Regions from separate parts of the Geobacillus lituanicus genome, predicted to be linked through region 1. Evidence: a T-box and tRNA genes for the amino acid it is inferred to sense, from the RefSeq annotation. Region 1 holds a T-box; the other regions hold tRNA genes.
What was found. The T-box of region 1 lies ahead of leuS (leucine--tRNA ligase). A T-box ahead of a tRNA ligase gene usually reads a tRNA of that ligase, here a tRNA-Leu.

Region 1 (4,758 bases):
TGTGATACCGTTTTCCGTCGGCGGCATATGGAAATGGGATTGCGTTTGTCACGGCCGTTCTCTCCTTGTGCTGAAATGGCATCATCCTTGCATTGTACCACGGATGGCGGCAAAAAGCGACTGTTGCCAATCATTGACGTGATACAGATGAAAGCGTCGGCGCATAGTAAAGATGAGGGAACATCATGAAAAGAGGTGAGCGCATGGCGACAAGACAATCGGTGGAAGAATTTTTGCAGCGGTGCGAAGACGTCATCCGCTTTGCGAAAGAACAATATACGGAAGCGCAAAAGCAAGAGCACTACAACATCACGGAATACACAAACGCCCAGCAAATGCTTGAGCAGACAGTCAACGATTTGGCTCACTTGGCGCGAAGTTGCAACGCCCAGCAGCGCGAACAGCTGCATCGGATGCGGCTTCAGCTTGAGCAGCTGCAAAACGAGATGATCTTGCTTGACCGATGAAACAAGAGCTTTGCACGATGGCCGCTATCGAAGGTCCTGGTGCATAACAAGCGGATGTTGCCTGACCGGTGAAACGGAAAGCAACCGCAGGGCGGCTGTCTGCTTGATGGCGAACACAAGGAGGAACAAGGAATGAAGCGACGTCTGAAACAAACGAACCCGGAGCAAAAAACGCGCAACGGTCACAACAACAACGATTTGGAACTCGGCCAAGACTTTGATCCGGTGAAACTGGCGAAAAAACAGTATGAACAAACAGGTGGCCAGCCGGCCCGCTCCAAGCAGCGGAACGGGTGACGCGCCGCTGTCCGTGAGGGCGCCATGCCGCCCTCTTTTTTTTGATTGCTTTTTTTCGCTTTCCCACATACAATTAGTTTGGGAGTCGAAATAGCAGACGAAAAGGATGATGACCGATGCCCCGCGCTCTTTGGTGGCTGCTTGTCGGCATGGCGCTCAATGTCACAGGAGCGTCGTTTTTATGGCCGCTAAATACCATTTATTTGCATGAACAGCTCGGCCAGCCGCTCGCCGTAGCGGGAGCGGTGCTGATGCTCAACTCCGGCGGCAGCGTCATCGGCAGCTTGCTCGGCGGCATGTTGTTTGACCGGATCGGCGGGTTTCGCACGCTCGTGTCCGGAGCGTGCCTGACGATGGCGGCGCTTGCCGGTTTGGGCGTCTGGCATGGTTGGCCGCATTATGCCGTCTGGCTGGCGCTTGTCGGCATCGGCAACGGCGTCGTCTTTCCGGCGGCGTCGGCGTATGTCGGGGCGGTTTGGCCGGAAGGGGGACGGCGGGCATTCAACGCCTTGTATGTGGCGCAAAACATCGGCGTCGCCGCCGGCTCGGCGCTTGGCGGCGTTGTCGCCTCGCATTCGTTTGCGCTCGTGTTTTGGGCGAACGTTTGGCTGTATGCCGCTTTTTTGGCGACGGTCGTCATTGGGCTGCGGCGCATGCCGCTGCCGCCGCTGCGGAGAAAAGAGCGGAAGCGTCGAACGGGGGACGGGGCGCCCCGGGCGCACATCCGCGCCCTTGTCCTTCTTTGCGCCGGCTATGGATTATGCTGGATGAGCTACGTCCAATGGTCGACGACGATCGCCGCCTATACGCGCGAGCTTTCCATTCCGGTTCATCACTACAGCTTGCTTTGGACGATCAACGGCGCCTTGATCGTGCTCGGCCAGCCGCTGTTGGCGCCGTTGGTCCGCCGCTTTATGCCGGGGATGAAGCGGCAGATCGCCATCGGGTTCGCCGTTTTCACCGTCTCGTTTGCGATATTGTTTGGCGCGGATTCACTTTTGCAATTTGCGACGTCGATGGTTGTGCTCACGATCGCCGAAATGATCGTCTGGCCGGCGATTCCGGCGGCGGTGAACGAGCTGGCGCCGCTGGGGAGAGCCGGGTTTTACCAAGGGATCGTCAACGGCACGGCCACGGCTGGACGGATGATCGGGCCGGTCCTCGGCGGGTGGGTCGCCGATGCGTTCGGAATGAAACCGCTCATCGGATTGCTTGTCGCCTTCGCTCTGCTGGCCGCCGGCGCGGCGCTCGTGTATGACCGGGGGCTGCCGAAGCGGGCGGAAAAGGCGGGGGAAAAAACGGCTGTGACCGTCTAGTTTTCTGCTTGCAATCGATCGACAAATTTTTTACAATAATAATAAATTTGTCTCATAAAGCGAACAACGGTGAAGAGGAATAGTAGCGGGCTTGATGGACGGCAGAGAGTTGACGGTCGGTGCGAGTCAACCGAAGTCAATCCGCGAACTCGCCTCGGAGTTGCCGGCGTGAACGGCTGCGGCCGATAACGCCGGCCGTGAATCTGCGTTAAGGAACAAAGCGGGTGCGCCATAGGCGCGCCAAAAAAGGGTGGTACCGCGGGAAGCGTTCCTCTCGTCCCTTTTGTTCGGGATGAGGGGTTTTTTTGTACATATTTTCGTCTATGATGCAAGTAGAACTGGATAGGAGGAGTGCTGAGATGAGCTTCAACCACCGCGAAATTGAACAAAAATGGCAGGACTATTGGGAGAAAAACAAAACGTTCCGCACGCCCGATGATGACGACAAGCCGAAGTTTTATGTGCTCGACATGTTCCCGTATCCGTCCGGCGCCGGCTTGCACGTCGGCCATCCGGAAGGATATACGGCAACCGACATTTTGGCGCGCATGAAGCGGATGCAAGGGTACAACGTCCTTCACCCGATGGGCTGGGACGCATTTGGGCTGCCGGCCGAGCAATATGCGCTTGACACCGGCAACGACCCGGCGGAGTTTACGCAAAAGAACATCGACAACTTCCGCCGGCAGATCAAATCGCTCGGGTTCTCATACGACTGGGACCGTGAAATCAACACGACCGACCCGAATTATTACAAATGGACGCAATGGATTTTCTTGAAGCTGTATGAAAAAGGGCTCGCCTACATGGATGAAGTGCCGGTCAACTGGTGCCCGGCGCTCGGCACCGTGCTGGCGAACGAAGAGGTGATCAACGGCCGGAGCGAGCGCGGCGGGCATCCGGTCATCCGCAAGCCGATGCGGCAATGGATGCTGAAAATCACCGCCTACGCCGACCGGCTGCTCGAAGACTTAGAAGAGCTCGACTGGCCGGAAAGCATTAAGGAAATGCAGCGCAACTGGATTGGCCGTTCGGAGGGAGCGGAAATCGAGTTCGCCGTCGACGGCCATGACGAAACGTTCACCGTCTTCACGACGCGGCCCGATACGCTGTTTGGCGCGACGTACACCGTCTTGGCGCCGGAGCATCCGCTCGTGGAAAAAATCACAACGCCGGAGCAAAAGCCAGCCGTTGACGCCTACTTAAAGGAAATTCAAAGCAAAAGCGACCTTGAGCGCACCGATTTGGCGAAAGAAAAAACCGGCGTGTTTACGGGTGCATACGCCATCCATCCGGTCACGGGCGAGCGGCTTCCGATTTGGATCGCCGACTACGTCTTGATGAGCTACGGCACCGGAGCGATCATGGCTGTGCCGGCGCACGATGAGCGCGACTATGAATTCGCGAAAACATTCCACTTGCCGATCAAAGAAGTCGTTGCCGGCGGGAATATCGAAAAGGAAGCGTACACCGGAGATGGTGAGCATATCAACTCCGAGTTTTTAAACGGCTTGAACAAGCAGGAAGCGATCGACAAAATGATCGCCTGGCTTGAGGAGCATGGCAAAGGGCGGAAAAAAGTGTCGTACCGGCTGCGCGACTGGCTGTTCAGCCGCCAGCGCTACTGGGGCGAGCCGATTCCGATCATCCATTGGGAAGACGGCACGATGACGCCGGTGCCGGAAGAGGAATTGCCGCTTGTGTTGCCGAAAACGGATGAAATCCGTCCGTCGGGAACGGGCGAATCGCCGCTCGCCAACATCGAAGAATGGGTCAATGTTGTCGACCCGAAAACCGGGAAAAAAGGGCGGCGTGAAACGAACACGATGCCGCAATGGGCCGGAAGCTGCTGGTATTACTTGCGCTACATCGACCCCCACAACGACAAGCAGCTCGCCGATCCGGAGAAATTGAAAAAATGGCTGCCGGTCGACGTCTACATCGGCGGGGCGGAGCACGCGGTCTTGCATTTGCTTTATGCCCGCTTCTGGCATAAGTTTCTCTACGACCTTGGCGTCGTGCCGACGAAAGAGCCGTTCCAAAAGCTGTTCAACCAAGGGATGATTTTAGGCGAAAACAACGAAAAAATGAGCAAATCCAAAGGCAACGTCGTCAACCCGGACGATATCGTCGAAAGCCATGGCGCCGACACGCTGCGGCTGTATGAAATGTTCATGGGGCCGCTTGAAGCGTCGATCGCCTGGTCGACGAAAGGGCTTGACGGGGCGCGGCGCTTCCTCGACCGCGTCTGGAGACTCTTTGTCACCGAGAATGGCGAACTGAACCCGAACATTGTCGACGAACCGGCGAACGATACGCTCGAGCGCGTCTATCATCAAACGGTGAAAAAAGTGACGGAAGACTATGAAGGCTTGCGCTTTAACACTGCCATTTCGCAGCTGATGGTGTTTATCAACGAAGCGTACAAAGCGGAGCAAATGAAAAAAGAATACATGGAAGGCTTCGTCAAGCTCTTGTCACCGGTTTGTCCGCACATCGGCGAAGAGTTGTGGCAAAAGCTCGGCCATACGGACACGATCGCCTACGAACCGTGGCCGGCGTATGATGAAACGAAGCTCGTCGACGACGTCGTCGAAATCGTCGTGCAAATCAACGGCAAAGTGCGGTCGCGCCTGCACGTGCCAGCCGACTTGCCAAAAGAAGCGCTCGAGGAGCGG
Region 2 (4,758 bases), 890 kb from region 1:
GGGTTTTTGCGCATTGTCGACGGCGACGAACCGCTTGACCGCACGCCGATTCACCCCGAGCGGTACGCGGAAGTGAAGCAGTTGTTGCAAAAGTTAGGATTTACAACCGCCGCCATTGGCAGCAATGAGCTTCGCCAAGCGCTGCAAGCCATCGATGTGAAAGCAGCGGCATCCGAATTCGGCATCGGGGAACTGACGCTCCGCGACATCATTGACGCGTTGTGCCGTCCGGAGCGCGACCCGCGCGACGAGCTGCCCAAGCCGATATTGCGAAAAGACGTTTTGAAAATGGAAGACTTAAAGCCAGGCATGGAGCTCGAAGGAACGGTGCGCAACGTCGTCGACTTCGGCGCCTTTGTCGACATCGGCGTCAAACAGGACGGGCTCGTGCACATTTCCAAGCTAAGCAAACAATACGTCCGCCATCCGCTTGATGTCGTCTCCGTCGGCGACGTCGTCAAAGTGTGGGTGGAAAGGGTTGATGCAGCGAAAGGAAGAATTTCATTATCGATGCTTCCGCCGGAATAAGCTGGAGAGGCTGTCCCGTACTGCCCAATGAACAGCAGGGACAGCCTCAAACACATGTTACGAACAGTGCTTTCTCCGATAAAAAAACCAGCATTGGTTTAACAACTTGATTTGATCCCGGTTTTTCTCATAATAGGCTCGTCTCATTTGATTTTTTAGCCATGTAGGCACATCGTCCACCCCCTGATGCGGAAAGGTAGTATATAATGTATGTAGCTGCGCATTGTCCTGTGCTGAAAACATAAAAAGGGGGGCGCCTGTCATGGATCAAAAACGCTTGCAAGCGCTCGTTGAACAAATTTCCATGAGCACATTTGGCAAGCCGTTCCGCCATACCGCTTTCTTCAACCCTCGTTTGCGCACTACCGGCGGGCGCTACATGTTGCAGACGCATAACATTGAGCTCAATCAAAAACATTACGAGCAGTTCGGCGAGGAAGAATTGATCGCCATTATCAAACATGAGCTTTGCCATTACCACTTGCACCTTGAGGGAAAAGGCTACCGCCATCGCGACCGCGACTTCCGCGAACTGCTGCAAAAAGTGGGGGCGCCTCGCTATTGTCGTCCAATCGGCCAAAAAACAGACAGGTCGAAAACGATCTATACATACATTTGCACATCTTGCGGCCTGACGTACACTCGAAAAAAGCGCATGAACACCGCCCGCTACGTCTGCGGGAACTGCCGCGGGCGGCTTAAACTAGCGAACCAACGCCGTTGAACGCTTCCTTGCTTATGCCGAACCCTATTAGGAACATCCGCCGTGTCTTTCCCGAAGGAAACGAAGCTTTTTATGGAGCTCTTGTATCACGGCCCGGATATGCGAACGTCCTCTTCGAAAAGAGAGCAGTATCACATTTTGCAAAAAAAGTGGTTGACAATTAAATTGGCCATATGCTAAATTATAAAAGCCGTCGCCAAACGGCGATGAAACAAACAGCAAAAAACATGTTGACAAAGAGTCGACAGCTCAATATAATAAACAATGTCGATTGTGAAAGTGTAGGAAATCTGATCCGTTCCACAATAGTTCAGCGACGAGCATTAGCATCATCGAATTCACTACGAGTTGCCTCGACGCATCTTGCCTCTTTGAATTATCTGGTAGAGGAAGAGGCAACGAGCACATCGTGGAGTATAGCATATAATTTCTTCATCATTCCGCAATAGCTCAGCGGTAGAGCAACCGGCTGTTAACCGGTAGGTCGTAGGTTCGAATCCTACTTGCGGAGCCAGTGTTTGGAGAAGTACCCAAGTGGCTGAAGGGGACGGTTTGCTAAACCGTTAGGTCGTGACTTAACGGCGCGCGGGTTCAAATCCCGCCTTCTCCGCCACTTTCAATAGTCGCATGGCCCGTTGGTCAAGTGGTTAAGACACCGCCCTTTCACGGCGGTAACACGGGTTCGAATCCCGTACGGGTCACTTACAGCGCGGGGGTTTCCCGCGGATTGCGGTCCCGTAGTGTAGTGGTTAACATGCCTGCCTGTCACGCAGGAGATCGCGGGTTCGAGTCCCGTCGGGACCGCCATTACACCAATCGCTGGGCCATAGCCAAGCGGTAAGGCAACGGACTTTGACTCCGTGATGCGCTGGTTCGAATCCAGCTGGCCCAGCCATTTTTTATCGCTATACATACCCGCAAGCTTGCCAAATCGGTGGGAAAGAAAGTATTATGAGCCATTAGCTCAGTAGGTAGAGCAACGAGCTTTGCATCGCTGAGTTCGCTTCGAGTTGTCCCGACGCATCCTGCATCTTCGAATATGCTAGTAGAGGAAGGGACATCGTTCACTGTGAGTGTATACCCAACTATGAGCCATTAGCTCAGTAGGTAGAGCAACGAGCGATGCATCATCGAGTTTGCTACGAGTTGTCCCGACGCATCGTGCATCTTCGAATACGCTAGCAGAGGAAGGGACATCGTTCACTGTGAGTGTATACCTAACCATGAGCCATTAGCTCAGTAGGTAGAGCATCTGACTTTTAATCAGAGGGTCGGAGGTTCGAGTCCTCCATGGCTCACCATTTGCGGGTGTGGCGGAATTGGCAGACGCACCAGACTTAGGATCTGGCGCCTCACGGCGTGGGGGTTCAAGTCCCTCCACCCGCACTGATTAGTTCATACGCGGTCGTGGCGGAATGGCAGACGCGCTAGGTTGAGGGCCTAGTGGGGGCAACCCCGTGGAGGTTCAAGTCCTCTCGACCGCATTTCACTAAACCAAAACATCATGTTGACAAAATAATGAGTGGTTGTTATAATAAAATTTGCTGTTAAAAATGCGCTCGTAGCTCAATTGGATAGAGCATCTGACTACGGATCAGAAGGTTAGGGGTTCGAATCCTCTCGAGCGCGCCATGATCGGGAAGTAGCTCAGCTTGGTAGAGCACATGGTTTGGGACCATGGGGTCGCAGGTTCAAATCCTGTCTTCCCGATTTGAATATCTTCATCAATTGCTATACGGGTGTAGTTTAGTGGTAAAACCTCAGCCACGAGCACTGCCTCATCGAATCCGCTTCGAGTTGCCCCGACGCATCCAGCGTCTTTGAATGTGCTTGCAGAGGAAGGGGCACGGAAGAGCGTGGCGGATGTTGGTTCGAAATCATATGCGGGTGTAGTTTAGTGGTAAAACCTCAGCCACGAGCATCGGCATCATCGAATTGGCTTCGAGTTGCCCCGACGCATCTGGCTTCTATGAATCAGCTGGTAGAGGAAGGGGCATGGAAGCAGCGTGGCGGATGTTCAACTAAATGATATGCGGGTGTAGTTTAGTGGTAAAACCTCAGCCTTCCAAGCTGATGTCGTGGGTTCGATTCCCATCACCCGCTCCACGAAGAAGCAAGAAGAGAAAAATGCAGGAAGTTACCTTGTTCCTTGAAAACTGAACGAAACGAAGCGCGACGAAAAGCGGAGGTCCGCGGGTCGCCGCGACGGGCAAATGTTCTTCGCCTGCAAGGGTGCTTGCACCCGGAAGGCGAAGGTTATTTGACCCCGAGCGGCGGCGGACCGAAGCTGGACAATACGAAAAGCGGAGGTCCGCATGGGCCGAAGCAAAAGCCAATCAACTTTCTTTGGAGAGTTTGATCCTGGCTCAGGACGAACGCTGGCGGCGTGCCTAATACATGCAAGTCGAGCGGACCGAACGAGGGCTTGCTCTTGTTTGGTCAGCGGCGGACGGGTGAGTAACACGTGGGCAACCTGCCCGCAAGACCGGGATAACTCCGGGAAACCGGAGCTAATACCGGATAACACCGAAGACCGCATGGTCTTCGGTTGAAAGGCGGCCTTTGGGCTGTCACTTGCGGATGGGCCCGCGGCGCATTAGCTAGTTGGTGAGGTAACGGCTCACCAAGGCGACGATGCGTAGCCGGCCTGAGAGGGTGACCGGCCACACTGGGACTGAGACACGGCCCAGACTCCTACGGGAGGCAGCAGTAGGGAATCTTCCGCAATGGGCGAAAGCCTGACGGAGCGACGCCGCGTGAGCGAAGAAGGCCTTCGGGTCGTAAAGCTCTGTTGTGAGGGACGAAGGGGCGCCGTTCGAAGAGGGCGGCGCGGTGACGGTACCTCACGAGAAAGCCCCGGCTAACTACGTGCCAGCAGCCGCGGTAATACGTAGGGGGCGAGCGTTGTCCGGAATTATTGGGCGTAAAGCGCGCGCAGGCGGTCTCTTAAGTCTGATGTGAAAGCCCACGGCTCAACCGTGGAGGGTCATTGGAAACTGGGGGACTTGAGGGCAGGAGAGGAGAGCGGAATTCCACGTGTAGCGGTGAAATGCGTAGAGATGTGGAGGAACACCAGTGGCGAAGGCGGCTCTCTGGCCTGTACCTGACGCTGAGGCGCGAAAGCGTGGGGAGCAAACAGGATTAGATACCCTGGTAGTCCACGCCGTAAACGATGAGTGCTAAGTGTTAGAGGGGTCACACCCTTTAGTGCTGCAGCTAACGCGATAAGCACTCCGCCTGGGGAGTACGGCCGCAAGGCTGAAACTCAAAGGAATTGACGGGGGCCCGCACAAGCGGTGGAGCATGTGGTTTAATTCGAAGCAACGCGAAGAACCTTACCAGGTCTTGACATCCCCTGACAACCCAAGAGATTGGGCGTTCCCCCTTCGGGGGGACAGGGTGACAGGTGGTGCATGGTTGTCGTCAGCTCGTGTCGTGAGATGTTGGGTTAAGTCCCGCAACGAGCGCAACCCTCGCCTCTAGTTGCCAGCATTCGGTTGGGCACT
Region 3 (4,758 bases), 1.2 Mb from region 1:
AAATTCAAGGAAGCTAGATGCGTCGGGACAACTCGAAGCATATTCGACGATGCACCTGCTCGTCGCTGAGCTATTGCGGAATGATGAGTAAGAAACCTAGCCCAATACTTGCCCTGTCCCTTCCTCTGCCAGCAAATTCAAGGAAGCTAGATGCGTCGGGACAACTCGAAGCATATTCGACGATGCACCTGCTCGTCGCTGAGCTATTGCGGAATGATGAGTAAGAAACCTAGCCCAATACTTGTCCTGTCCCTTCCTCTACTAGCGAATGCAAGGAAGCAAAATGCATCGAGGCAAGCGGAACCATGCACGCACAAGAACGTTCATTAAGTATTATAACGAATCATCTGACAATATGCAATGGAAAATGGTGGGCCTAAGTGGACTTGAACCACCGACCTCACGCTTATCAGGCGTGCGCTCTGACCAGCTGAGCTATAGGCCCCTCAAAAGCGGGTGATGGGAATCGAACCCACGACATCAGCTTGGAAGGCTGAGGTTTTACCACTAAACTACACCCGCATAATATTTGGCTTAACATCCGCCACGCTGCTTCCATGCCCCTTCCTCTACCAGCTGATTCACAGAAGCCAGATGCGTCGGGGCAACTCGAAGCAGATTCGATGATGCAGATGCTCGTGGCTGAGGTTTTACCACTAAACTACACCCGCATATCATTTAGTTGAACATCCGCCACGCTGCTTCCATGCCCCTTCCTCTACCAGCTGGTTCACAGAAGCCAGATGCGTCGGGGCAACTCGAAGCCAATTCGATGATGCAGATGCTCGTGGCTGCGGTTTTACCACTAAACTACACCTGCATATAAAATTTTAAAGAAGAAAAAGGGCGACTAGTGGGAATCGAACCCACGCATGCCAGAGCCACAATCTGGTGCGTTAACCACTTCGCCATAGCCGCCATATTTCTGGTGCCGGCTGCAGGACTTGAACCCGCAACCTACTGATTACAAGTCAGTTGCTCTACCAATTGAGCTAAGCCGGCACATTTAACATGAGTTACTGGCTCATATGATCTGCTTGGTTGTGCCTCTTCCTCTACAAGCTGATTCGAGGAAGCTAGGTGCGTCGAGGCAACTCGAAGCCAATTCAATGATGCCGACGCTCGTCTCTACCAATTGAGCTAAGCCGGCACATTTAACATGAGTTACTGGCTCATATGATCCGCTCTCGGTTGTGCCTCTTCCTCTGCAAGCTGATTCGAGGAAGCTGAGTGCGTCGAGGCAACTCGAAGCCAATTCAATGATGCCGACGCTCGTCTCTACCAATTGAGCTAAGCCGGCACATTTAACATGAACTTGAATGTGAACTACCCGCCACCTACGCTTCGCTTAGAGGTGGAGGCTTCAAGCGACTTGTGCGTGTTCGCCGAACGGTAAGCCACACACAAGAACCCTTTACGCTTCCCTTCGTTCCGAAGGTGTCCGTTCTAGCCATATTCTATCCTATTCGTTGGCTAACGCCAACCGATATTCATCTCCCACTCACTGGGTTACACCCTTCGCGTTCCTTGAGGTGGGAGACTTCTTTCGGAAATCCGTTAAATGGCGGAGGAGGAGGGATTCGAACCCCCGCGCGCCTTGCGGCGCCTCTCGGTTTTCAAGACCGACCCCTTCAACCACTTGGGTACTCCTCCAAAAAGAAACTTAGCAATGGTGGACCTTGTAGGACTCGAACCTACGACCGGACGGTTATGAGCCGTCTGCTCTAACCAGCTGAGCTAAAGGTCCGATAATGGTGGCGGTGGAGGGGATCGAACCCCCGACCTCACGGGTATGAACCGTACGCTCTAGCCAGCTGAGCTACACCGCCAAATCAAAATATTAGTGGTGGAGCCTATCGGGATCGAACCGATGACCTCCTGCTTGCAAAGCAGGCGCTCTCCCAGCTGAGCTAAGGCCCCATGGAAAATCGGGAAGACAGGATTTGAACCTGCGACCTCACGGACCCGAACCGTGTGCTCTACCAAGCTGAGCTACTTCCCGATGAACGCGCTCGAGAGGATTCGAACCCCTAACCTTCTGATCCGTAGTCAGAATGCTCTATCCAATTGAGCTACGAGCGCACGTGCCGAGGGCCGGACTCGAACCGGCACGGTAGTTACCTACCCCAGGATTTTAAGTCCTGTGCGTCTGCCAATTCCGCCACCCCGGCGGGCGAGTGGAGCGGAAGACGGGGTTCGAACCCGCGACCCCCACCTTGGCAAGGTGGTGTTCTACCGCTGAACTACTTCCGCAAAACGATGAGCCATGGAGGACTCGAACCTCCGACCCTCTGATTAAAAGTCAGAATGCTCTACCTACTGAGCTAATGGCTCATGGTTAGGATAACACTCTAAGCTTCATTTCACTCTACCTGCCCCTTCCTCTACAAGCTTATTCGAAGAAGTCAAGTGCGTCGGGGCAACTCGCAGCGAACTCGAAGATGCAACGCTCGTTACTGAGCTAATGGCTCATGGTTAGGATAACACTCTAAGCTTCATTTCACTCTACCTGCCTCTTCCTCTCCCAGCTTATTCGAGGAAGCAAGTGTGTCGAGGCAACTCGAAGCCTATTCGAAGATGTATCGCTCGTTTCTGAGCTCATGTTTCGCTAGTTGAATTTTTTCAAAATGGAAGATGCCGGCTGCAGGACTTGAACCCGCAACCTACTGATTACAAGTCAGTTGCTCTACCAATTGAGCTAAGCCGGCACGTTTAACATGAGTTACTGGCTCATATGATCTGCTCGGTTGTGCCTCTTCCTCTACAAGCTGATTCGAGGAAGCTAGGTTCGTCGAGGCAACTCGCAGCCAATTCGATGATGCCGATGCTCGTCTCTACCAATTGAGCTAAGCCGGCATAATTTATAGTTTGATGGTGGCTCGGGACGGAATCGAACCGCCGACACAAGGATTTTCAGTCCTTTGCTCTACCGACTGAGCTACCGAGCCATATATTATTTTTTAACTCGCTCGTTGAATTGCTCTGTGCCTCTTCCTCTACCAGCTGATTCAAAGACGCTCGATGCGTCGAGGCAACTCGAAGCGAATTCGATGAAGCGGATGCTCGTCTCTACCGACTGAGCTACCGAGCCATATTAAGTTTTACGTTGCTTTGCTTGTACTGCACTGTGTCTCTTCTTCTGCAAGGTGATTCGAGGAAGGCAAATGCGTTGAGGCAACTCCGACTGAGCTGCTGAGTTGTCTCTTTTCATAATTTTGAAACAATGGCGGTCCCGACGGGACTCGAACCCGCGATCTCCTGCGTGACAGGCAGGCATGTTAACCACTACACTACGGGACCAATTTGGTTGCGGGGGCAGGATTTGAACCTGCGACCTTCGGGTTATGAGCCCGACGAGCTACCGGACTGCTCCACCCCGCGACGATAGGAAATGATTCAGTTTCGATCATGCTCTGAGTAAATTTTTCGTTGCCCCTTCCTCTACTAACTGATTCGAGGAAGCCAAATGCGTCGGGGCAACTCGAAGCGGTTTCGAGGAAGCAAAGGCTTGTTGCTCCACCCCGCGACGATAAGAATACACAATTGGTGTAAGTGGTGGAGGATGACGGGATCGAACCGCCGACCCCTTGCTTGTAAGGCAAGTGCTCTCCCAGCTGAGCTAATCCTCCACATGTTTTGCCTAGCAGCGACCTACTCTTGCAGGGGCGCTGGCCCCAACTACCATCGGCGCTGGAGGGCTTAACTTCCGTGTTCGGGATGGGAACGGGTGTTTCCCCTCCGCTATCACCACTAGGCAATAATGGACAAGTCTTATTATAAGGAAAGTTAGGTTCTTGTCAAGAACTTTTTCATTCCTTCAAAACTAGATAACCGTTTCGGGAAGAAGCCGCGGCGCCTCCACTTTTCTTGTTAGGTTAAGCCCTCGATCGATTAGTATCCGTCAGCTCCACGTGTCGCCACGCTTCCACCTCGGACCTATCGACCTCGTCATCTTCGAGGGATCTTACCCGCCTGACGCGGTGGGAAATCTCATCTTGAGGGGGGCTTCACGCTTAGATGCTTTCAGCGCTTATCCCGTCCGCACATAGCTACCCAGCGGTGCCCCTGGCGGGACAACTGGTACACCAGCGGTGCGTCCATCCCGGTCCTCTCGTACTAAGGACAGCTCCTCTCAAATTTCCTGCGCCCGCGACGGATAGGGACCGAACTGTCTCACGACGTTCTGAACCCAGCTCGCGTACCGCTTTAATGGGCGAACAGCCCAACCCTTGGGACCGACTACAGCCCCAGGATGCGATGAGCCGACATCGAGGTGCCAAACCTCCCCGTCGATGTGGACTCTTGGGGGAGATCAGCCTGTTATCCCCGGGGTAGCTTTTATCCGTTGAGCGATGGCCCTTCCATGCGGAACCACCGGATCACTAAGCCCGACTTTCGTCCCTGCTCGACCTGTCCGTCTCGCAGTCAAGCTCCCTTGTGCCTTTGCACTCTCCGAATGATTTCCAACCATTCTGAGGGAACCTTTGGGCGCCTCCGTTACCTTTTGGGAGGCGACCGCCCCAGTCAAACTGCCCGCCTGACACTGTCTCCCACCCCGCTAAGGGGTGCGGGTTAGAACTTCAATACCGCCAGGGTGGTATCCCACCGCCGCCTCCACCGAAGCTGGCGCTCCGGCTTCCCAGGCTCCCACCTATCCTGTACAAGCGATACCAAAATTCCATATCAGGCTGCAGTAAAGCTCCACGGGGTCTTTCCGTCCTGTCGCGGGTAACCTGCATCTTCACAGGTAGTATAATT

Region 2: it has a tRNA-Leu gene. The T-box ahead of leuS (leucine--tRNA ligase) is inferred to sense a tRNA for this amino acid. The anticodon was not compared.
Region 3: it has a tRNA-Leu gene. The T-box ahead of leuS (leucine--tRNA ligase) is inferred to sense a tRNA for this amino acid. The anticodon was not compared.

What each region holds. Positions count from the first base shown of each region.
Region 1 is NZ_CP194773.1:2,964,470-2,969,227, reverse strand. It holds partial or broken gene ACR1UW_RS15160 (hypothetical protein) at 1-82, opposite strand, end outside; gene ACR1UW_RS15155 (YtzC family protein) at 204-467, shown strand; gene ACR1UW_RS15150 (hypothetical protein) at 600-764, shown strand; gene ACR1UW_RS15145 (MDR family MFS transporter) at 881-2,080, shown strand; T-box leader at 2,141-2,365, shown strand; gene leuS (leucine--tRNA ligase) at 2,440-4,758, shown strand, end outside.
Region 2 is NZ_CP194773.1:618,574-623,331, forward strand. It holds partial or broken gene ACR1UW_RS03105 (helix-hairpin-helix domain-containing protein) at 1-528, shown strand, start outside; gene cmpA (cortex morphogenetic protein CmpA) at 586-699, opposite strand; gene ACR1UW_RS03115 (SprT family protein) at 791-1,252, shown strand; tRNA gene ACR1UW_RS03120 (tRNA-Asn) at 1,692-1,766, shown strand; tRNA gene ACR1UW_RS03125 (tRNA-Ser) at 1,773-1,865, shown strand; tRNA gene ACR1UW_RS03130 (tRNA-Glu) at 1,882-1,953, shown strand; tRNA gene ACR1UW_RS03135 (tRNA-Asp) at 1,984-2,059, shown strand; tRNA gene ACR1UW_RS03140 (tRNA-Gln) at 2,073-2,147, shown strand; tRNA gene ACR1UW_RS03145 (tRNA-Lys) at 2,478-2,553, shown strand; tRNA gene ACR1UW_RS03150 (tRNA-Leu) at 2,557-2,638, shown strand; tRNA gene ACR1UW_RS03155 (tRNA-Leu) at 2,654-2,736, shown strand; tRNA gene ACR1UW_RS03160 (tRNA-Arg) at 2,808-2,884, shown strand; tRNA gene ACR1UW_RS03165 (tRNA-Pro) at 2,889-2,962, shown strand; tRNA gene ACR1UW_RS03170 (tRNA-Gly) at 3,285-3,358, shown strand; rRNA gene ACR1UW_RS03175 (16S ribosomal RNA) at 3,596-4,758, shown strand, end outside.
Region 3 is NZ_CP194773.1:882,677-887,434, reverse strand. It holds tRNA gene ACR1UW_RS04455 (tRNA-Ile) at 369-445, opposite strand; tRNA gene ACR1UW_RS04450 (tRNA-Gly) at 452-522, opposite strand; tRNA gene ACR1UW_RS04445 (tRNA-His) at 846-918, opposite strand; tRNA gene ACR1UW_RS04440 (tRNA-Thr) at 927-1,002, opposite strand; tRNA gene ACR1UW_RS04435 (tRNA-Ser) at 1,563-1,653, opposite strand; tRNA gene ACR1UW_RS04430 (tRNA-Ile) at 1,671-1,747, opposite strand; tRNA gene ACR1UW_RS04425 (tRNA-Met) at 1,753-1,829, opposite strand; tRNA gene ACR1UW_RS04420 (tRNA-Ala) at 1,845-1,920, opposite strand; tRNA gene ACR1UW_RS04415 (tRNA-Pro) at 1,929-2,002, opposite strand; tRNA gene ACR1UW_RS04410 (tRNA-Arg) at 2,008-2,082, opposite strand; tRNA gene ACR1UW_RS04405 (tRNA-Leu) at 2,086-2,171, opposite strand; tRNA gene ACR1UW_RS04400 (tRNA-Gly) at 2,179-2,253, opposite strand; tRNA gene ACR1UW_RS04395 (tRNA-Lys) at 2,261-2,334, opposite strand; tRNA gene ACR1UW_RS04390 (tRNA-Thr) at 2,636-2,708, opposite strand; tRNA gene ACR1UW_RS04385 (tRNA-Phe) at 2,873-2,948, opposite strand; tRNA gene ACR1UW_RS04380 (tRNA-Asp) at 3,225-3,300, opposite strand; tRNA gene ACR1UW_RS04375 (tRNA-Met) at 3,305-3,381, opposite strand; tRNA gene ACR1UW_RS04370 (tRNA-Val) at 3,554-3,629, opposite strand; rRNA gene rrf (5S ribosomal RNA) at 3,639-3,755, opposite strand; rRNA gene ACR1UW_RS04360 (23S ribosomal RNA) at 3,872-4,758, opposite strand, start outside.